2 linked regions of the Novipirellula caenicola genome follow. Each later gene encodes a partner of the first gene's protein in a complex. Links are inferred from orthologs where the notes say so. Each region holds a gene or a part of one and is shown on either strand. Other genes may lie near its edges. The genes, in order: ABEA92_RS13150 and trxA.

Region 1 (11,612 bases):
CCGACGGATCGATCGCCTGATTCGCTTCGATCAAATTGGTGAACAGGTCGTGAATGATCTGCAGGTCCATCGTTGCCCCATAAGTGAATTCCGACTGGGTTCCATCCGCTTTGATGAATGCATTCTCAGGCGAGTGCGATGGATTGGTCACCAGTCGACCGGCCGCCGGCGTCCCTGCGGGGGCTTCGACCAAGAAGTCCAGCATAAATCTCGCGGCGCCTTTCATCATTGGATAGGCCCGCTGTTTCAGGAACTCTTTGTCACCGCCAAAACGATAGTGTTCCATCAGCCCGCGGCTTGCCCATGCGGCCCCCATCGGCCAAATGCCGTGCACCCCGTCGGCCGGAGCGGTCATCCCGAAGATGTCCGAGAGGTGATGCAGCGTCCAGCCGTTCGCGCCGTAGTGCACCTTGGCCGTCTTTTCACCAAACGGGACGAGACTCTCGACGTAATCGAAATAGGGTTGGTGACACTCCGCCAGATTGCAGACCTGGGCCGGCCAGTAATTCATTTGGAAGTTGATGTTGAAATGGTAATCGCTGTTCCATGGCGCATTGTAATGTTGCGCCCATTTACCTTGCAGATTGGCGGGCAGATAACCAGGACGCGAGCTGCTGATCAACAAGTAACGGCCGAATTGAAAGTAGAGGGTCTCGAACTGCGGATCATGATTTCCCTTCTTGATCGCCTGCAACCGCTCGTCCGTTGGGTTGTTCACCGCATCGGTGGTCCCCAAGTCCAACTTCACACGATTGAACAGTTTTTGATAGTCGGTGACATGGGCGGCACGCAAATCTTCGTACGACTTGTTGCCGATCGATGCAAGGTAAGCCTCGCACCGCGCGGTGGCATCGCCCGAAATATCAGTGGCGTTGTTGTAGCTGGTCGCTCCCACGATCAATAGCGTCACGCTATCGGCGCCGGACACTTCTAATTTGCCATCTGCCGAGGTCACGCTGCCGCCGTGGACCAACGGGCGTAGCTGTGCTTCATAATCGACGCCAAGTTTTCCACGCAAGATCAAGCGGTTGTCCGACGCGGACTGTGTCGATGCATTTTCACGAGCAAGTCGGGCGGTGAAGTTAACCTTCCCTGGCTCGTTCGCCTGCAAGTGGACCACGATCGCTTGGTCGGGCGCACTCACAAACACTTCCCGCGTGTACTTGATCCCGTCCACCTTGTATTGAACCCGGCTGATGGCCGTGGTGAGGTCCAGGTCGCGGCGATAGTTCGAAACCTTGTCCGTGTCCACAAAGTCAAGAAACAGATCGGCCAGCGTTTGATAGGATTTGATCCTACTCGGATCCCCCATCATCTTTCGTCCCGCCAAGCGGGTCGCTTCAGCGTTCTTGCCTTCAAACAGCAGACGCCGGACTTCGGGTAATGCCTTCAGAGCTTCGGGATTGTTGTAGTCCGTCGGCACGCCGTCCCAGACGGTTTCTTCGTTGAACTGAATCCGTTCGTTATTGACGCCGCCGAAAACCATCGCGGCTAGCCGGCCGTTTCCCACCGGCAACGCCTCGGTTTCCCAGCGGGTCGCCGGTTTGCGGTACCACAACGTCAACGGATTCTCAGGTGCAGGAGCTGGATCGGCGAATGCCATGTCCGCTTTTGGATTGTTGCTTTCGTCGACGTCGTGACGTGCGGCCGATGATGTTTGCCCAAACATCAAACCAACCATCGCGAGCGTAATCAGAAGTCGATGCATGTTGTTGTCCTTCTTGCCGGGGGGCGTTGCTTGATTGTGTGTCGTTTATCTGTATGTCGTTGGATTAGGGTTGCTTCCGTGAGCATGGCTTGACTGATTGCCAGCTTCACGGGCGGCCGATCGATGGTGGCGACTCATTGCGGTCGAGCGATTGGACTGCACGTCGTGGTTGGATTCGGTTTCGTATTATCCAGTTCCATGTTCACGCCCGTCCAGGTTCACGTTTGTCGTGCCCCAGCACGGCGACAGCATTGATACGGTTCCGACAAATCGCCGCGTGCGTTGACGTGAAAATGGGGGATTGGCGGTCAGACTCGCTTACGACCCATGGGTCACGGCATCCCAAAAAACGAGGAATTCATCATATCTTCATCGTTGCCGCCGTGCGGGAAAGAAAGGGGTTGTCTGATGGGATTGGTTTCGAAAAAACGCAAACGTGCCGGAGACTGCTGAAAACCTCGGTTTTACGTGACTTTGGCGGGCTTTTGGCGGATAAATGGTTTCCACGTCGAACCCAAAAGGGGGCGATCCGCAGTCATGATCCTCCTACTCTGATCGACTGGTTTTGGTTTTCAGCGTGGGTCTCATTCGTCCGTTTCGAAGCGGATCGGCTGCGATTTTGCGTCGTCGGCGGCCTTGCTGCGTCGCACCCGGTGCACCGGCCATTGACACGCTTGGAATGTTCGATAGTTTTACAACCATGGAAATAAATCAGGCTGTTATTGCTCTTCATGCGCTCGCCCAGGAATCACGCTTGGAGGTCTTTCGGTTGCTTGTGCGGCTGGGGCCCAGCGGGCTGCCGGCGGGTCAAATTGCCGAGAAATTGAAGATACCTCCGGCGACGCTGTCATTTCATTTAAAGGAACTGTCGCATGCTGGGCTGGTTGAGTCGCACAAACAGGGACGTTCGGTCATCTATGCGATCAACGTCAAGGGAATTAATTGCTTGATGGGTTTTCTGACCGAAGACTGCTGCCAAGGCAGGCCGGAACTTTGTGCCCCGGGTTCTTGTGATCCGGTGGGAAAGAAACAGACCAAGAAACGGAAATCGTGTGGAAAGGTGGCAGAGAAATGAGTGTCCGCGTCGGGATTAACGGATTTGGCCGCATGGGTCGCCTGGGCTTTCGAGCTGCCTGGGATTGGCCCGATTTCGAAATCGTGCATGTGAACGAAGTCAAAGGCGGGACCAAGGCAGCAGCTCATTTGCTTGAGTTTGATACCGTTCATGGCCGCTGGCAAAAAGAGATCGAGTCCACCGATGACGCGATCGTTGTCGAGGGCAAACGCGTTAGTTTCTCGAGCCACAGTACGCCTGCAGAGGTTCCATGGCGGGACCTGGGGGTGGACATCGTGGTGGAGAGTTCGGGAAAGTTTCGTACGCCGGAAACGCTGAACCCGTACTTTGAACAAGGTGTCAAGAAGGTCGTCGTCGCGGCACCCGTCAAGGAAGGTGCATTGAACGTGGTCATGGGTTGTAATGACGATCTTTATGATCCCGATCAGCACCATCTGCTTACCGCGGCGTCATGCACGACCAACTGCCTGGCTCCGGTCGTCAAGGTGGTCCATGAACAGTTTGGAATCAAGCATGGGGTGATCACCACGCTGCACGATGTTACCAACACGCAAGTGATCGTCGATACACCGCATGCCGATTTGCGTCGAGCGAGATCGGCTTTGAATTCTTTGGTTCCGACGACGACCGGTTCGGCGAAAGCGATCACGATGATCTACCCCGAGCTCGAAGGCAAATTGAATGGTTTGGCGGTTCGTGTGCCGCTACTCAATGCATCGCTGACCGACTGTGTGTTTGAGCTGCAGCGACCTGCGACTGCCGACGAAATCAATGATCGACTAAAGGATGCATCGCAAGGCAGTTTGAAGGGCATTCTTGGATTTGAAACAAAGCCACTTGTGTCGGCGGATTATGTGAACGATATCCGTTCGGGAATCGTTGACGGTCCCTCGACGATGATGATCGACGAAACCATGGTGAAGATCCTGGTTTGGTACGACAACGAGGTCGGTTACGCCAATCGTATGATGGAATTGGTCAAGAAGGTTGCTTGTCGTTTGCCAGGTCACGCACCCGCATAACACCGTAGGGACACCAGTGGACAAAAAAAGCTACGGACTTGTGACAGCGGCGTATTGGGGGTTCACCCTGACCGACGGTGCCTTGCGCATGTTGGTGCTACTTCATTTTCATGAATTGGGGTATTCGCCGGTCAGCCTTGCGTTTCTGTTCTTGCTGTATGAATTCTGTGGAGTCATCACCAATTTATTGGGTGGTTGGATCGCATCACGCTACGGGCTTCGCATCACTCTGTTTGCTGGATTGGCACTGCAGATCGTTGCGTTGACGATGTTGTCGTTCATCCAGCCCGAGTGGATCGCGTGGGTCTCGGTTGCCTACGTGATGGGCAGTCAAGCGATTTCCGGCATCGCCAAAGACTTGACGAAGATGAGTTCCAAGAGCGCGGTCAAGTTGTTGGTCAATGATCCCGATGAAGCAACGAGTCAATCGCGGCTTTACAAATGGGTGGCGATACTGACGGGCAGTAAGAATGCACTGAAGGGCGTCGGTTTCTTACTTGGTGGCGTGCTGCTTCAGTGGCTCGGCTTTGCAGCGTCGCTTTGGGCGATGGCGGCGGCGCTTGGCGTGGTGCTTGTGTGTTCGGTCACCATGCTCCGGTCCGAAATGGGCAAAGCCAAATCGAAGGTTCGGTTCAAGGAACTGTTTTCGAAAAACCGCGAGATCAACATCCTTTCGTTCGCTCGCTTCTTTCTGTTCGGAGCCCGAGATGTTTGGTTCGTCGTCGGACTTCCGGTCTTCCTCGCTTCGCATCTCGGTTGGAGCTTTGCCGGCATCGGCGGCTTTCTCGCCGCGTGGGTGATCGGTTATGGGATCATTCAAGCATCGGCGCCACGGTTTGCGAACCGTACCGGCGGAATCACCGGCGGCGCACGAGCCGCACAGAGCTGGGGATTCACGCTGTTCCTCGTTTCACTCGCGCTGGCGATTGCCATCCAAGTCGACTTCTATCCCAACATCAGCATCCTGTTGGGGTTGGCGGTGTTCGGAGTGGTGTTTGCCGTGAACTCATCGGTTCATTCCTATCTGATCCTCGCCTACGCGGACTCGGACAAGGTTGCGCTGAATGTCGGTTTTTATTACATGGCAAATGCCTGTGGTCGGCTTGTGGGCACACTCCTATCGGGCACGATGTTTTTGCTTGCCGGATTGCCAGGCTGCTTGTGGACCTCGTGTGTGTTCGTGTTGATTGCCGCGGCGATGACGCTTTACTTGCCGACCTCCAAACGATCTTCCAATGCCGAGATGGCTCCTCAGACATCTTAAGACAGTTTTTAGACGCCGAAAGGGAAACCGAAATGAACGACTTGGGTACACGCGGATATTGGACCGCTTTGGCGGCATGGTGCGTGATGGCACTACTGACAATCGGCTGCAGCGGATCAAGACCGAAGATTTCGGACTCGGCTGTCACCGGCGGCGGATCGACCTTTGCTGCTCCGATCATCAAGACGTGGGCCGAGCAGTATCACAAGCGACACGCCGATGTTGACATCCACTATGAATCCATCGGCAGTGGCGAAGGAGAGAAACGTTTCATCGAAGGTTCTATCGATTTCGGCGGGACCGATGCGGGGCTCTCCGAAGCGGCGTTGAGTTCCGTCGAGGGTGGAGCGATTCAGATTCCAATCACGGCCGGAATCATCGTCCTCGCTTACAACCCCGAAGGTCTTCCCGCAAAATTGAACTTACCGCGAGATGTCTATGTCGACGCATTTCTGGGGAAAGAGACACGATGGAATGATCCGCGGATCCAAGAAGCGAATCCAGGCAAAAAACTTCCTGACCAACCGATTCATGTGATCGTCCGGCAAGACAGCAGTGGTACGACCTTTGCTTTTACTAATCACTTGGCTGCGATCAACGACGAGTGGGCCGATCAGTTTGGTAGCAACCCATCGGACGCTTCGAGGGGCCGTGGAGTCAAGGTGCTCGATTGGCCAGGGGCCGCGATGAGCGCATCAGGAAACTCGGGCGTTGCAGGAAGAATCAAGCAAACGCCTTATTCGATCGGCTATGTGCAATACGGTGCAGCCCGCGAAGTAGGGCTTGGCATGGCCGCCCTGGAAAACAAAGCCGGGAACTACGTGGCTCCCTCGGGAACGTCGGGGCTGGAAACCCTGTTGAATGCAGAGCTTCCCGACAACCTGCTCGCTTACGTCCCCGACCCCAGCGGTGAATACTCGTACCCGATTGTCACCTTCACATGGATTCTGCTTCGCAAACAGTACGCCGATGACGCGCAGACCGAGCGAGTGAAATCATTTATCCAGTGGTGTCTTACCAGTGGTCAAGATTACGCCGAAGCCGCCGGCAACGTGCGTTTGGCGCCACACGTGATTCGGGCATCCGAGTCCAAGTTGGAATCGATGAAAGTGGCATCGCAGGATTCGTTCGTGCAGACGCCGTAGCGTGCCCTCCCGATTGTGTCGCCCGCTACGAGTCACGCGACTAGATAGATTGTTGAACCGGAGTCAGTCATGTCCAAACCCGTCGTATTGTTCCTCTGTGAAGGGAACTCGGCGCGAAGCCAGATGGCCGAGGCGTTTCTACGCAAACACGCGGGTAACCGCTTCGAGATTCACAGTGCAGGATTGAATCCACGCGACATTCATCCGATGACCATTCGCGTGATGGACGAAGTCGGAATTAGTTTGCAAGGTCACCGTTCCAAATCGCTAACGGAGTATCTCGGTAAACTCGCTGTCAGACATGTCATCATCGTCTGTGAGTACGACGAGAATTCGTGCCCTCACGTGTGGCCATTCACACGCCACACCATTCATTGGCCGTTTGAAGACCCTGCCGCCGCCGAGGGGAGCGAACGCGAACGACTCGATCGATTTCGAGCCGTTCGCAACACCATCGAAGAACACATCGTCCAGTGGGTTCGTCGTGGCGGCGCGGATGCGGAAGAATCGCGTCTGGCATAGCGTGATAACTTTTGCTGGAATCGCGTCGAGGGCGCAGGTGGATACATCGAGCCCAGGACAGCTTCATGCACCGCTGGCGAACCCCGCAGTTTGCTCGCTGCAGGCATCTTGATGCGATTGGTGTAGACCCTCGCGAGCGTCTTAAAATTCGAGCGTTGAACTTGGCGGCAGCGGCACGTGGTTGGCTTTGCGCCAAGCGACCAGTTGCTTCACCAGTGCTTCAGCCACTTCGGGATTTTTCGCGGCCAAGTTTTGGCTCTCTTTTTGATCCAGACGAAGATTGTAGAGTTCGGTTTTCCCGTCTTTGAGAAATTGGATCAGCTTCCAGTCTCCCTTGCGGATGATGGACGCGGCAGGATTCTTGTAGGCACTGGCGACATGCCAAAACAGGGCGCGTTCTGCCAGCGGGTTGCCGTGCATCAACGGCAACAGGCTGTCGCCATCAAGCGTTCCTTCGTAATCGTTGATCCCTGCCAGTTCGAGGAAGGTTGGAAAAAGGTCGAGCCCGTGGATGGGCAGCTGGCAACGGGCGGGGGTGACGGTTTCGGGCCAATGGATCAGCGCCGGAACACGCAATCCTCCTTCGTAGAGAGTTCCTTTGGCTCCACGAAGGTTGTCATTGCGACTTTGCAACCCGTTGTGACCGTTGTCCGAGGTAAAGACAATCACGGTGTTCCGGCGAAGTCCGGCTTGATCGAGATAGTTGGTGATCCGTCCGACATTCTCGTCGAGCGATTTGACCATTGTGGCGTAGGCGGCAATTTCTTTTTTCTTCTTCAGCGGCCCCGTTCCCTGTCCGGTCGACGCGTCGCCTGGCTTGTTCATGAAATGATCCAGCCACGTTTGATGCCGTGGGACGGACGGTCGGTGCGGCGCATAGAAATGCAGGTTCACAAAAAATGGCCCGTCCTTGTGACGCTGCATGAAATCGATCGCATCCGAGGTGAGCCGATCGGTGAGCCAGTGATCGCCCTCCTTTTCAGCGATGAAGGGATTTTTGAAGGGAGCCACATAGCCACCACCCTCCGCGTTGTAGCCTTTTTCATAACCACGAGCCGGATCGCCCCACCATGTACCGCCGACGTTTTCATGAAACCCGCGACCGGTTGGATAATACTGCTGGATCTCGGCGGATTGGTGCGCGGCGAGCCAGCTTAAGTCGCCATTTTTCGGCTGGCCCAACTTCTTCTCAAACGGCAGCGCTCCTTCGGCTTCGGGATACGGACCGACAATGTGCCATTTTCCGAGGTGGATCAGTTGATAGCCTGCGTCCGCAAGTGGTTTTGCATAAACCGGATGCTCTTTTTCGACCGTCCATCTCGAGAAAATATTGTCCTTGGCACTGCCCTGCTCTAGCACTGGCACGGTGTAGCAGCCGGTACGGAACGACTGTTTCCCGGTCAGAATCGCCGCTCGCGACGGCGAACAAGTGGGATACATGTAGGCCTGATCAAACACCAAGCTTTGTTCGGCCAGCGAATCCAGGTGGGGAGTTTCGAAATAGCGGCTGCCCATAAAGCCGACGTCTTGCCAACCCAGATCATCGGCAAGGATAAACACGATGTTTGGCTTGACTGGCTCGGAGCTCGTCGTGGTGGCGGTGTCAGCCATCACCAGCGGTGAGAACAGGATGCTGACGCACCAGATCAGCGAAAATGCCATCGTCACCTGTTTTGTCGTCATTGCTTCTGTTACCTGGTTCTTGTTACCTGATTCCTGAGGACTGCTAGGATCACGAGGGGACATCCGGCAGTGTCTCGATCGGACGAATCTCAACCGTGCCTTTTTTCGCAGGTGGAAGTCGTTCAGCAATCGCGATTGCTTCGTCGAGGTCATCCACGTCGATGATGTAGTATCCGCCGAGTTGTTCGGTCGTTTCAGCAAACGGACCATCGGTGATTTGACGTTTCCCCTCTCGAACGCGGACACTCGTCGCGGTGGTCACCGAATGCAGTGGTGACGACGCGATCCATTTTCCCTGCTGCTCGAGTTCGCTAGCGATCCCCATCGATTCGACCATGCATTTTTTGCGTTCGTCTTCGTTCCAGCCGTCCTCGGAACTGTAAATCAATAGCATGTATTTCATGCTTCACTCCTGGTCGTATTCCTGTTCTCTTGCTTTCTCATCATCTTAATCAAACGCTTTCTTCCATCGACCAACGGATCGAAGTTTAGGGATAGGGAATCCAGGATTACGATTCAGATCCTGGGACCATTACCATCCAACCAATACCAAATTTGTCGGTCAGCATGCCGAAGCGTGGTGACCAAAACGTTTCATCCAGCGGCATATCGACGTTGCCGCCTTCGGCGAGTGCTGTGAAAACGCGATCACAAACGGATTCGTTTTCGACCGATAACGCAAGCCGAAATCCCTGGTGAGCCGTGGCTTCGCCGCAGCCATCGGACGCCATCAACGTCATCTTGCCGACTCGGAAGGAGGCATGCATCACTTTTTCCTCAAACCCCGACTCGAGCATACCCTCGGGCAGCGGGTCGGGGCTGTCGCTGAACCGCATCTTCATCAATACGGTGGCTCCAATCGCTTGCTCGTAGAACGCCAGTGCTTCTTCGCAGCGACCGCCATAGAAAAGGTAGGGTTGAACTTGGCTTTGCAGCATCGTGATCTGCTCACGAAGATCGTCTTCTTGATCGCCGATTTGGCCGGTCGGATCCGATTCTGCAAAATCTTCCATTTCGTACAGCGGACGAATTTCGATGTCCGATTCTTCGATCATCGGATTGGGACATCGTTTGACCCAATCGATCGCTTCCTGCATCGAACTCACTTCCCAAAGCCAGAACCCAGCAACCAGTTCTTTGGTTTCCGCGAACGGCCCATCCGTTACGGTTCGGTCGGTTCCACTGAAGCGGACTCGCACCCCTTCGGAACTTGGCTTCAGTCCTTCACCAGCCTTCATGATTCCCGCTTGAACCAGTTCCTCGTTGAACTTGCCCATATCGGCCAACAATTTCTCGTCAGGCATTTGCCCTGCTTCGGAGCTCTTGGTTGCTTTGACAAAGACGGCTACTTTCATGTTTTTCTCCGCGATAGATTCAACGTTGATTAGGTTGTTTTTGCTGTTGCTTTACCCAATGGTCGCACGGGGAACAGGCGAATCGACATGGCTTCGCATTTTGTTGAAAAAGATCCTGTTGCGTGTCTGGGAGGCGGTTGGGGGAACGTTCCCAGCATCAGGATGGACGCAGATTCCGCAGTCGTTCCATCAGAAACCGACGCTCTGGCTGCTGCTGGCACAGCTCCAATGCCTGCTGGAACGCTGCGATCGCGTCGACGTTTCGACCCGCTCGCCGCAAAAGCTCGCCGCGCGCCGAGTGGGCGAGATGGTAGTTCTGCAGTTCGCCTCGCTGGAGGACCGCATCAATGATCGCAATGCCGGCATCGGGGCCGTCTCGCATGGCCACCGCGACGGCGCGGTTCAATTCGACCACAGGCGACGGATCGACCTGCAGCAAGACTGAATAGAGGGCAACGATCTGGTTCCAATCGGTTTGGGCCGCGGTGGGTGCGTCGGCGTGAACGGCCGAGATCGCCGCTTGCAGCGTATAGAATCCGAAACGCCGTGATGCCAACGATTGTTCGACCAATTGTTTGCCTTCGGAGATAAGGTCTGGATCCCACTGGCTGCGGTCCTGATCCTCTAGCAGCACGATCTCGCCATCGCCCGATGTGCGAGCCGTTCGCCGCGATTCATGCAGCAGCATCAACGCAAGCAGCCCCATCACTTCAGCATCGCTGTGCAATTGCAGCAGCAGTCGACACAAGCGAATGGCTTCATCCGACAGTTCGCTGCGAATCAAGGAATCTCCGCGGGACGCCGAGTAGCCTTCATTGAAGATCAGGTAGATAACTGAGAGCACGCCGTCGAGTCGCGCCGGTAATTCGCTCAGATGGGGAACGATAAATGGGATCTTGGCATCGCGAATTTTCGCTTTGCCGCGTACGATTCGCTGAGCCATCGTTGCCGGCGATGTGAGAAATGCCTTTGCGATTTCCTCGGTGGTCAGCCCACACACCTCACGCAGCGTCAAGGGAACTTGAACCTTCGGGTCAATCGCCGGATGGCAGCAGGTGAAGATCAGCCGCAATGGGTCGTCTTCGATTTCCGTTGCCGCCCGTTCCGCGTTAGCCTGGCAAATCTCCTGCATGCGTCGGCTGACGTCGGGGGCGATCGCTCGAGCCTTCTCGCGGCGACGAATGATGTCAATTGCTTTGAATCGTCCGGTTGAGATCAACCAAGCAGACGGGTTCGCCGGAATGCCCTCGGCGTCCCACTGCGAGATCGCCGCTGCAAATGCTTCCTGCATCGCTTCTTCGGCCAAATCAAAATCGCTCAATAAACGAACCAGCGACGCAAAAACTTTGCGCGACTGCGTTCGATAGAGTTCATCGACTTGTGCTTGGACTGTATTCATGCCACCGGTATACGTCAAACCGCCGCCATTGACGATCACCCGTTTGTTTTGACAAAAGCGCTTTGCCAAACCGATTTGACTTTTAAAACCGGCGATAGAGCTTGCCGAGCCGCGCGAAGTTAGTGAATGCCTAAGCGGACCGATGGGCAATGCTGACGGTCACTTTGTCGTTGTTGGTCGCAGGATCATCGCGTGCCCACCACCGATCGCCATTTTGATCTGCATCACATCGCCGTGCTTTGCGACCGCGGTTGCGATCTCATAGGCTTCCGGATTTTTCACGCCGTGCGAGTCCGCCGCATCTTGATAGAGCGTGACTTCGTAGCGATGGTCCGGATCAAGGAAATCGAGCGGAATGTCCAGCGTCCGTTCGGATTGGTCGTTGACCGAAGCCACATACCACTGGTTACCGCTGCGACGGGCGACGGTGATGTAGTTT
Region 2 (11,545 bases), on another replicon or contig:
TCAACGAGGAACATCGGCATGAAGTTTCCATTCATCAAATCACTCGAGCGGATCGCTCTTGGCGTGGCCATCCTGTGGACCGGCGCCGTCACCGCGATCGCGGTCACGCCCGAGTCATCGACTCCTAGCGGCAACGCGGCGCGTCGACCGGACATCGCGGTTTATCCAAGCGAGATCAAGCTTGGTTCCGCTCGCGATTTCCAATCCTTTGTTGCTGTCCTTCGACGCGACGATGGGATTACCGAAGACGCCAGCGAGCGGATGGAGTGGTCGATCGCGGATGCATCGAAAGTGCGTCGCGATGGTTTCATGCTGTATCCCGTTGCCGATGGAAAAACCGAACTGGTTGGTTCCTATGCGGGCACCGAAGTTCGCGTGCCGGTGACGGTGACCGGTGCGACAACCAAGCCCGAGATCAGTTTCGAAAAAGACGTCATGCCTGTGTTGACGCGATCGGGGTGTAATACCGGGTCCTGTCACGGTGCGGCTCGCGGGAAAGACGGTTTCCGAATCAGTTTGTTTGGGTTTGACCCCGAAGGCGATTACTTTCGCATCACCCGCGAAATCGGTTTTCGCCGGATCAATCTAGCCGTCCCCGAAGAAAGTCTGTTTCTAAAGAAAGCGATCGGTGCGGTGCCTCACTCCGGAGGCAAGTTGTTTGACACCGATTCGGATTACTACGCCACGATTTTAGAGTGGTTGCAAAAGGGTGCCAAATCGGATCCTGCAGACGCCAAACCACCGGCCGTCCAATCGCTTGCGATCTATCCACCGCAAGCGGTGATCGAAGGCGAGGGATCTCAGCAGCGATTTGTTGCCGTGGCTACCTATAGCGATGGCAGCACCCGCGATGTCACTCGTTTGGCCGCGTTCACCTCCAATAACTCAGGCACCGCCGCAATCGATTCGCTGGGCGTGGTCACCGCGGGCCGCCGTGGCGAAGCATTCGTGACGGCTCGTTTTGTCACCGAAACGGTGGGCAGCCAAGTATTGGCACTGCCAACTGATTTGCAGTACACCGCTCCGAAAATCGAAGGCGAATATATCGATCAGTTGGTTGGCAAAAAGCTACAGCAACTTCGCATCTTGCCAAGCGGACGCTGCAGTGACGAAGAATTCCTGCGACGGGTCACGTTGGACATCACCGGATTGTTGCCGACCGAACAAGAGTATCAACAATTTGTTGCCGACGCCGCGCCGAACAAACGTGCGGAATTGATCGATCGTTTGCTCGAACGCAAAGAGTTCAGCGAGATCTGGGCTATGAAATTTGCTCAGCTGTTGATGATCAAAAGCAGCAATACGGTCAGTTACAAGTCCGCGTTCTTGTATGCCAATTGGTTGACCGACAAATTTGCTCGCAACGTGCCGATCGATCAAATGGTCCGTGAATTGTTGACCAGCACCGGGGGAACGTTCACGTCGCCGGCAACCAACTTCTACGAAATCGAGCGTGACACGCTGAAGACGGCTGAAAATGTCGCGCAAGTCTTTATGGGGATTCGCACGCAATGTGCCCAGTGTCACAATCACCCGTTTGACCGCTGGACCATGGACGATTACTACGGTTTCGCATCGTTCTTCTCGCAAGTCGGACGCAAACAAGCCGAAGATTATCGCGAAAAGATTGTTTACAACCGCTTTAGTGGCGAGGTCAATCACCTCGTCACCGGCAAACCGGTTCCGCCTCGTTTCTTGGGTGGTGAATCGCCCGACACCAAAGGCAAAGATCGACGCGAAGTGTTGGCAAATTGGTTGACCAGCAAGGAAAACCCCTACTTCGCACGCTCGATTGCGAACCGAATTTGGGCTCATTTCATGGGCGTTGGGTTGGTGGATCAAGTCGACGATATCCGCATCAGTAACCCGCCAAGCAACCCCGAACTGTTCGACACGCTGGGCAATAAATTGGTTGAATACAACTTCGACATGCGGTCACTCGTTCGCGATATTTGCAACAGCGAAGCGTATCAACGCAGTTGCCAATCCAACGAAACCAATGCTCATGACAATCGCAACTATGCGTATGCCGTGGTGCGACGTATTCCGGCCGAAAGCATGCTTGATTGCTTGTGCCAAGTCACCGAAGCTCCGGAAAAGTATCGCGGGTTGCCGCTCGGAGCATCGGCGGTGCAGATCGCCGACGGGGCAACCTCGACTTACTTCCTAGACACCTTTGGCCGTTCACCACGGGCCACGGTATGCGAGTGTGAAGCGACCACGTCGCCATCGCTTTCGCAAGCACTGCACCTGCTAAACGGAAGCTCGGTAACCAACAAAATCGAGCAGGGCAAGGTGATTCAAAAATGGGTGAAAGAAGAGAAGCTCAGCAACGAGCAGGTGATTGAGCGAATCTATATCCGCTCGCTCGCTCGCAAACCGACCAAGGAAGAGCGAGAAAAGCTGCTGGCCACAATGCCGGCCGAAGGGGACAGCACGGCTGAACTATCGGATGTTTTCTGGGCCGTGCTGAACAGTCGCGAGTTTGCGTTTAATCACTGATTAAAATGAAAGACCGTCTTTGATTTCCTACTCGAAAAAATTTCGCCTCTCCACACGATTTCCAATCGCTATGAATCGACTGAATATTGCCGCACTGTTTGTTTTAGCTGGTTGCGGAGTCAGCTTCGCGGCCGACGAAAAGTCCACTCCGGAAGTGAAAAAGGTCACTTTCGAAGATGATGTGAAGCCGATCTTTCGCCAACATTGTGCTAGTTGTCACAACCAAGGCGATAAAAAGGGCGGCTTGGCTCTCGACACCTACACGGCATTGATCGAAGGGGGGGGTAGTGGCGAAGTGGTGTACGACGACGGCGATCCATCGGCCAGCCGTTTGTGGCAATTGGTCAATCATGACGACACGCCGATCATGCCGCCAAACCAAGACAAACTGCCCGCCGAACAGCTCGCGGTCATTCAAGCTTGGATCGAAGGAGGAATCCTGGAAAACTCGGGTTCCAAAGTCAAAGCGAAAAAGAAGAACTCGCTTGCGTTTGTCGCCTCCACCGGCGGGAAACCCGAAGGTCCTGTGGCGATGCCCGAATCGATTCCTCAGCGAGTGCCCGTTGCTACCGAACGTGCTGCCGCCATTTCAGCGATTGGGACAAGCCCATGGGCACCCTTGGTCGCGATCGCGGGACAAAAACAGATCTCGCTGTACCACACCGAAACATCCGAGTTGCTTGGAATTTTGCCATTCGAAGAGGGCATTGCTCAGTCGCTGCGGTTTAGTCGCGGCGGCAGCTTTTTGATCGCAGGCGGTGGCGAGCATTCACTCAAAGGGATCGCGGCGATTTACGATGTCAAAACCGGCGAACGTGTGGCGACCGTCGGTGACGAATTCGATGTGGTGTTTGATGCCGACGTCAACGCGAGCATGTCGCGAGTCGCGATGGGCGGACCACAAAAGATGTTGCGTGTCTATGACGCCACCGATGGCGAGTTGATCTTTGATCTCAAAAAACATACCGATTGGATCTTTGCGGTCGCCTACAGCCCCGATGGGGTGTTGATCGCGTCGGGGGATCGTTCCGGTGGCTTGAGTTTGTGGGAAGCCGACACGGGGCGACTGTACCTGGATTTGACGGGACACAAAGGATCGATCAATTCCGTGGCATGGCGGGACGATTCGAATGTCTTGGCCAGTGCGAGCGACGACGGAACGGTCAAACTGTGGGACGTCGTCGAAGGGAAAACCATCAAATCATTCAATGCTCATGGCGGCGGGGTGACCGCAGTCGCTTTTGATCATCAAGGTCGACTCGTGACCGCCGGTAAAGACAACCGAGCCAAACTTTGGGACGCTGGCGGGGGACTGATTCATCAATTCCAACCCGTTAGCGAAGACGTGCTCGAAGTTGCGATTTCTCACGATGGCAGCCGAGTGATCTACGGGGATTGGGATGGCCAAGTCTTCAGTGCATCGGCTGAAAAACCAGAACAGAAAGAAGCGTTGGCGGCCAACCCACCGCCGGCAGCCGAACGTGCCAAGGTCGTCCAGCAGCAATTGGCATCGATTCAAAAGACGATGCAACCGATCAAAGCCGAGCTCGATGCCGCGATGAACGCTGTCGCCGCGGCTCAAAAACCGATCGACGAACTCAATGCCAAGATTGCCGCGGCCAAGGCGGAAGCTGAAAAATCAAAAGCGGCTGCCGACGCCGCAGCCAAGAAAGTAGGCGAGCTCGATGGACAGATCCCTGCGTTGGCGGGGGCGTCACGTGACAAGCATGACGCGGTGATCGCGGTTCGCGTGCAAACCAACGGCGACGCAAACAAGCTGGACGCGGTGGCAGCGGCCGAACAGGCACTGATCGATCACTTGAGCCAATTGGTCAAACTGCGTCGTGATCGCATCGCGACTCATCAATCGATCGCGACGCATCAACAAACCGCTGCGGCGAAGACGGCGGAAGCTGCCGAATTGGCCAAAGGCTTGCCCGCACTGCAAGAAGCATTGGCCAAAGCCCAGCAGGCGGCTGATGCGATGAAGCAGAAGTATGACGGCGTGGCCACTCAATTGACGGCAGTCCAAACGAAATTGGATCAATTGTCAGCCGCCATCAACTAGTGCTAAGTTAAATGAGGTGCAGTGGGGATCGTGTGCTACCACGCGTAGACGTGTGGTTCGCCATCCCCAACGCGGTACGCTTGCAATGCCGCCCGTTCAATTCATCGCGTTGGAAATAAAACTCGGTGGTGTTGGAAAACGTGCATCAAGGACGCGATTATTGAGCTCGATTGACCTCCATGACTTTTCCATCATCACAACAACGTGCGGGCATGATCGCGGATGATCTCGGCCGCTTCTTGACCAAGCAGCTTAGCACTCGACGCTGCGGAGCGAACCGATCTCGCCGCTCGGATCGGTTGGAACCGATGTATCCCGGGTTGGCCTACGGTCGCCATCGCGGCCCCGCACGTCGGGGGTGTCGCCAAGCCGCCGTGGCGATTTCGTTGTTCCAGGACACACATCAGCAGTGGGTGATTCCGCTGACGCAGCGTCCGCTGACGCTGAAGCATCACGGCGGTCAGATCTGTTTGCCTGGAGGCCGGCAGGAGCAAGGCGAATCGGCCGAAGACGCTGCACTGCGTGAATTCGAAGAAGAGCTTGGAGTACGGCCGCAGGTGCAAACGTATTGCGGCCGTCTGCACCCACAATACGTTTATGCCAGCGATAATGCGGTCCAGCCGGTGGTCTTTGTCATCGAACCACCATTAACTCAGTGGCAGCCGGATCCGATCGAAGTCGAAAATGTGATTCTGATGCCGCTGCAGGAATTACTTCGTCCATCGCGGCGAACGGTGGTCCAGATGAAAAAGCGAGTGCATTTCATTGAAACAAGGGCCGATCGAAACCCTTCAACCGGAGCTGATACGCTGCAATTCGCCGCTCCGGCGTTTCAATACCAAGACTATCGGATTTGGGGTGCAACCGCGATGATTTTGGACGAATTGGCTCGGATATTGCTGCCCTATCCTAATCGATGAAAAGTAACTGGTAATTAGGCCACTTTGACAGTGGGGCAAATTGACAGCAGACGCTCTTTGACTAACAATTTGCGCTGGCAACCTATTTTTAAAAAGGAAGTTTCCATGGCATCTGATGCTGTAAAAGAATTCACTGACGAGAACTTCGATAGCGAAGTCCTTCAGTCTGACTCCCCTGTGCTTGTTGACTTTTGGGCACCTTGGTGTGGTCCATGTCGTCAGATCGCTCCGATGATTGACGAATTGGCCAGCGAAAACCCATCGGTCAAGATTGGCAAGATCAACATCGACGACAACCCTGGAATCGCCCAGAAGTTCGGAATCAGCAGCATTCCTACGCTGTTGGTTTTCAAAGGTGGCGAAGTTTCAGAAAGTTTTGTTGGCGTTCGCCCCAAGGCAGCGCTCCAACAAGCACTCGATGCGTCGGTGGCTTAAGCATCACAGGATGCGTTGACCTCCTAGGCACTGTGGCGATTCACCGTGCCTTTTTTTATGCGCCGATTCTTGCGCCGTGACCTGGCCCGTTGGATCTTTACGGATCGCTACGCAAGGTTGATGGCATTGGCCGTGTACTGGCTAGTACTGGGCTTGGGTGCTGCGGACACGTCCGTCTTGGGCGACTTGCCATACTTGACGGCTGTACAGATCGATTGCTGTCAGCCAGCCTCCGCCGTAGCAAAAGGTGTCGATGTCCAGCAGATGGCCGATATCGAGGATTTCGCCGTCACGCATCGCCGTATGGCCGACGACAGCCGTTTTGCCGCTGATGTGAGCCGCTGGGAATCCGTCGTTTAGCGTGTACCACCGCAGCATCTCAGGCGGTTGGTGTTCCAGCGGCGTGTCGGGATCGTAGGCGGCATGCGTAAAGAAATAGTCTTCGTATTCAAAGTAATCGCCGAGTGAATCGAAGAAATCCTCATGGCTCTGCGGCAAAAAGTCCAATCCGCCATCGAAACCGTAGCTATCAAGCGTCTCAACGCCGCCGTATTTGAGCCAACCGTGCGGCGATTGTCCGTCACGAACGACCTCCAGCATCATTTCTTCGTGGTTTCCCACCAATCCAATCAACTGAGTCGATTTACGCAATTCGATCAGGGTGTCGATCACCCCCCGGGAATCAGGCCCTCGGTCCACGTAATCGCCCAGGGTGACGACAATGTCTTTGGTCGTCGGCGCAACCTCTGCAATCAATCGCTCTAAAGCGACCTTACAGCCGTGGATGTCTCCGATTGCGATGAGTCGCTCAGACAATTTTGAAAAGCCCCATGCTGTATTCAGTTTGACTATTGTGGATTCAATTTTCCGCTAGTTCTAACGGTATAAAATCAAGGGTACTAATACAAGTTGAAGTTGGCAATTAGCAGCCCCCTGCCTCTGGCGAGCGGAAGCGTCCCAGATGGATGGCGTCGCAGGTTTTCTGGGTACAAAACCGGACCGTTTTCGTTGTAATTTAGTGAACGGCGGGCTGCGAGAATCGACTTCAAATCGATAACACCTTGGACGATGATAACGTTTTTTGGACTTTCGTGGTGCTGTCCCCTTTTTTTGTCGTAAATTGCGATTTTTTGTCGCCGGCGTGGTTGGACCATGCGAGGCCACCAAACCTTGTCCTTAATGCCCTTGTTCGCAAAACGCCGTACGTGACACCCGCGGCGTTGGAATTGAAGTAAAATAAAGCCATGTCGTCTCACTGATCACTTCGCCGGGGGGATCGAGATGGATCATGCAAAACTTATCGCCTTCGCTCTCCGAACGATGTCCTGGCGCGGCGAGAGTGTGATCCTTTTCCGTGATGTGATTCGCAACTGGCTCCGACATTTTTGAACCGAATGGTTAAGTGCAAATGACGATTCCGACCCCTCCAAGCAATTCGCAAAATGGTCCTGTTGCGACCGAAGGCTTGCAGAGCAATCTCGAAGCGGTCGATGCTTGGGACGAAGAAGAACTCGAAGAAGAGTCGTTCTTTGCGGCGAGCGAGACCACTGCGTTTGCTGGCAGCATGTTGGTGCATTTGATCATCATCTTGTCCTTGGCGCTGGTTCCCTTAGTCATGCCGGTGGACGAAGAAGCCGTGGTGTTAGTGTCGCCACCGGCCGAAGAAGAAATCGAAAAAGTCGAGATGATCGACGATGTGACCTACAGTGACCTGCCGCAAACCGAAGTCGGCGCGAACAGCACCGCCGATGCGGCGATGGCGGAAGCTTCGGCCGAGATGTTTGCCGAGATCTCTGAGATTCCCAACCCGGTCGATCTCGAACCGACCGATTTGGGGCAGATCATGGTCAACAAAATGTTCACCCAAGCGGTCGCGCCGCTGGATCGATTGAAGAACCAGAAAGGGCAAGTTGGCCAGAGCACCCAAGGTGCCGCCGGCGCGGTGGACCGAATCACGTTCGAGATTCTGCAGTCACTCGAAGAACGTCCGACGTTGGTCGTGTGGTTGTTTGATCAAAGCGGATCGCTTCATCGTCAACGCCAAGAGATCCGAGACCGCTTCCATCGAATCTATAGCGAGCTGGGGATTGCCAAAGAGAGCAACGCGGCTGGGTTCCGCCGTGACACCCACGACAGCCCACTGCTGAGTTCGGTCATTGGCTTTGGCAAAACCGTCACCCTGTTTACCGAAGAACCGATTGAAGATCTCGAAGAGATGCAATCGATTGTGCAAAACATTCCCGTCGATGCCTCCGGTGAAGAACGGGTCTTTTCCGCCATTTCATCTGCTGCCGATCAATACAAATCGCTGCGTCGCAGCCGTGGCGGCAACGGCCCTCAACGAAACGTATTGTTTGTGGTCGTGACGGACGAACGAGGCGATGATGCCCACATGCTCGAGCAATCGATCGAGGCATGTCGCAAATGGGCGATTCCCGTTTACGTGATCGGGGTTCCCGCGCCGTTTGGTCGCGAACATACGTTGGTCAAGTACGTCGACCCTGACCCTAAATACGATCAATCGCCTCAATGGGCTCAGGTCGATCAAGGTCCAGAGACCTTTTACCCAGAACAAGTTCAGGTCGGTTTCACCGCGGACTTTAAAAAGGAGCCGGTGATCGATAGTGGATTCGGACCTTATGCGTTGACGCGTTTGTGTTACGAAACGGGAGGAATCTATTTCACGGTCCATCCCAATCGCAATGTTTCGCGACGCGTTCGGTCGTCCGAGATCGACGCTTATGCTTCGGACATCGAATACTTTTTTGATCCAGGTGCGATGGCCAGATATCGCCCGGACTACCTGGCACCTCAAGATTACGTGACCAAGGTAAAAGCCAGCCCGCTGCGACAAGCCCTTGTGCAAGCGGCTCAGATGCGACCCGCGCAGGGACTGTCACGTCCGCAGACCCGCTTTGTCAAACGCAGCGAAGCCCAGTTGGTCGGCGATTTGACCAAGGCACAACAGGACGCAGCCAAGTTGGAACCCACGTTGATCCAAATGGCCACCATCCTTGAACCCGGCATGAAGGCGCGCGACAGCGAAGAAAGTCTTCGCTGGAAAGCGGGATACGACTTGGCGATGGGACGCGTGCTGGCTCAGAAGGTCCGTACCGAAACCTACAACGCGATGCTGGCCAAAGGCAAACGCGGGATGCCCTTCGAAGATGCAAAGAACAACACTTGGATCTTAGAACCGAGCGAAGAGATTTCCGTGGGCAGCAAATGGGAACGCGAAGCCGCGCTGGCCAAGGAGCTGCTCGAAGGCGTCACACGCGATCACAAAGGTACGCCTTGGGCACTGCTTGCCGAGCAAGAGCTTGCGGTACCGATTGGATGGAAATGGAAAGAGACCTTCACCGATTTGACGCCTCGTAAACCTGGTCGTGGTGGTGGCGGCAATAACAACAATCCACCGCGAGACGATCAGAAACGAATGCTCAATAAGGCACCTTCACGTCCGATTCCTAAGCTGTAAGCAGCTAGGCAGAAGTCTTTCAATCGATCGGCCGTTTTGCCCAACGATGTGAAGCATTTGCGTTCCGTAGCTACGCTCGCCAGAGCGTGGATGATTGCCAGAGCGTGGATGATTGCCAGAGCGTGGATGATTGCCAGAGCGTGGATGATTGCCGGCCAATACAAATCACCACCTTCTGGCGAAGGTAGGTACGAGAAAAAGCTTCACAGCGTTGCGTTTTTCCGCTAGCCATGGTTCCAGCGCGGAACCGGGGCCAGCGCACAAACAGCTAACGGGGTTTCACCCAATGATTCCTGCCTACATGTTCAGTGGGATTGGAAGTCGACGGTTCCCTCTGCAAATTCGTCGGCTGGCAAAATTGGCGAACACTCCAGCCGACTACTCGGCGTTTGCCGAGTCCGTGGTGTCGGTCGATTCTGTTGCGTCGGTCGATTCTGTTGCGTCGGTCGATTTCGTCTTGTCAGTTTGTCGCTGCTCGGCCTTTTGATAGAGCTGGGCCAGTGGCAACATCAGTGATTCAAGTTGCTTGTAGTACGCCGTCTCGTCCATGGTCGCCTTCTGCGACTTGAGCGTTTCAATTTCGCCTTCGATCTTGTCTCGGTTTTGTATCTCTTCGGGCAACAGCGGGGCTTGATCGGCTGCGGCAAATAACGTCATCTTCGCCGCGTGTTCACCGTCGAGTTGCTGATCGGTTTTGGCAGCGGCCGCCGGAAGCTTTCCGCGAAATGCCTTAAATGGTGTCCCCAGCCCATCGCCGTTGTCGTCGATCAATGCATGTTCGCTGCTGATCCTGGATTCGGATTCATAAAACGATTGCACCGCCGCGTTGGCTTTTAGAAACGCTTCCTGCACCGAAACCTCTTGATCGTGATCCAGATCCGCATCGAGCGATCCGATGGCGTTGGCAAAATAGTGACCGAATCTGGCATAGTTGTGTTCGCTGCCGCTTTGGGTTGCGGTGACAATCACACGCCCCGGCGCCGACAACGCATTGATAAACGGACCACTCGCTGAAGCACCGTTGACAATGACCAATGGACGATCCAGTGGTTTGATCCACTCGGCCAACTCGGTGGCTGAAACATCGGGCCCTCGCAAATTAAACTTGGCCACGTTTTGTGCGTACGTGCCGTGACCGATCAAGACAATCCACAGCGGAGCCGAGGTGGGGCTGGTCGCTTTGCCGATCCAGGATTTCAGCAAGTCGCGATCCGATGTCTTTGCGGAGGCTGCTTCGCCATTGCCGATTTGGTGAAGTTGGACCGAACTCGATTGGACATGCTGTTTCCACTGTTCTGCGGTCTCGGCAAATGCTGCTGCATATTCGTCCGTGCCGCCTGCGCCGACGACCAATACCAATTCGGCGGTCGTCAGATCGTCGATCGGCCCCTGTTCTGCAGAAACGCAACGCGTGCCCCCGTTTGATGCGATCAACGTGAATGCTAATGCGACGGTAAACCTTCGTTTCATGATAAACCTTTCCATCGTCGTAGTCCCCATTCACCGCACAAGCACATGATCGCGGCGACCAAGACCCAAACGTTGTGCCACAGCGGGTAGACCCACGTTTCGGTCACAGGGACCTTTAAATTTGGCAATTCGGCGGCAAAGGCATCTAGGGCATGAGAGTCAACCACTTTGCCGCCACTTTGTTTTGCGATGGTTTCCAGCAAGGGGCGGTTCAATTCGAGTTGGCGAAACTCTGCCGCATCGGGTTGGGCGACCCAACCGGTTTCTGCTTCGCCAACAACATGACCGTCTGCCGACTTTGCCGACACATGAACTCGGAAGCCATTGGTTTCGTTGGTCCAAAACGCGGCTCGGTACACACCCGGAGCAGCGTCGTCCGGTGTGGCTTGGATTTGAATCACTTCGTCTGGATCCCCATCGCCGGTTTCGTTTTCGATCCGGGTAATGTCGAGATCGATGGTGGCATTGTCGATCGGCAAGTAAGCTTCGTCGCGTACGTGCACCACAATGTTCGCTGGTTCGTTGGGATCGACGTTCGGTTCGACTCGGGCTTCGACTTGACGCGGTACGTCGCCGACAAGCCAATGTGCCATTTGTCGCCACGCCTGGGCCGCATCGTCGGCATCACCGCGTTTCGAATCCGGATCGCGATGCATCGACCATCGCCATAGA

Evidence for each region.
Region 2: the proteins of ABEA92_RS13150 (region 1) and trxA are in contact, whole or in part, in an NMR structure (PDB 2IPA), measured with the Bacillus subtilis proteins. The link is inferred for Novipirellula caenicola from one-to-one orthologs.

Annotation. Positions count from the first base shown.
Region 1 is NZ_BAABRO010000005.1:364,302-375,913, reverse strand. What follows is about bases 5,232-8,009. They hold ABEA92_RS13150 (arsenate reductase ArsC), read left to right. Parts: upstream 5,232-6,283; coding sequence 6,284-6,736; downstream 6,737-8,009. Other genes in these bases: ABEA92_RS13145 (sulfatase), read right to left, coding at 6,878-8,009; pstS (phosphate ABC transporter substrate-binding protein PstS), read left to right, coding at 5,232-6,214. In the rest of the region: ABEA92_RS13175 (glycoside hydrolase family 95 protein), read right to left, coding at 1-1,708; ABEA92_RS13170 (ArsR/SmtB family transcription factor), read left to right, coding at 2,388-2,783; ABEA92_RS13165 (ArsJ-associated glyceraldehyde-3-phosphate dehydrogenase), read left to right, coding at 2,780-3,805; organoarsenical effux MFS transporter ArsJ, read left to right, coding at 3,822-5,069; more of pstS, read left to right, coding at 5,102-5,231; more of ABEA92_RS13145, read right to left, coding at 8,010-8,482; ABEA92_RS13140 (YciI family protein), read right to left, coding at 8,469-8,822; ABEA92_RS13135 (YciI family protein), read right to left, coding at 8,929-9,774; ABEA92_RS13130 (RNA polymerase sigma factor), read right to left, coding at 9,932-11,173; ABEA92_RS13125 (glycoside hydrolase family 97 protein), read right to left, coding at 11,333-11,612. UniProt on the Bacillus subtilis protein: Catalyzes the reduction of arsenate [As(V)] to arsenite [As(III)]. In vitro, can dephosphorylate para-nitrophenyl phosphate (pNPP).
Region 2 is NZ_BAABRO010000004.1:412,366-423,910, reverse strand. The notes cover bases 4,550-7,260. They hold trxA (thioredoxin), read left to right. Parts: upstream 4,550-5,595; coding sequence 5,596-5,925; downstream 5,926-7,260. Other genes in these bases: ABEA92_RS11150 (metallophosphoesterase family protein), read right to left, coding at 6,067-6,741; ABEA92_RS11160 (NUDIX hydrolase), read left to right, coding at 4,750-5,490; ABEA92_RS11165 (c-type cytochrome domain-containing protein), read left to right, coding at 4,550-4,570. In the rest of the region: ABEA92_RS11170 (DUF1549 domain-containing protein), read left to right, coding at 19-2,502; more of ABEA92_RS11165, read left to right, coding at 2,573-4,549; ABEA92_RS11145 (vWA domain-containing protein), read left to right, coding at 7,334-9,403; ABEA92_RS11140 (hypothetical protein), read right to left, coding at 9,782-10,873; ABEA92_RS11135 (glutamine amidotransferase), read right to left, coding at 10,870-11,545. UniProt on the Bacillus subtilis protein: Participates in various redox reactions through the reversible oxidation of its active center dithiol to a disulfide and catalyzes dithiol-disulfide exchange reactions.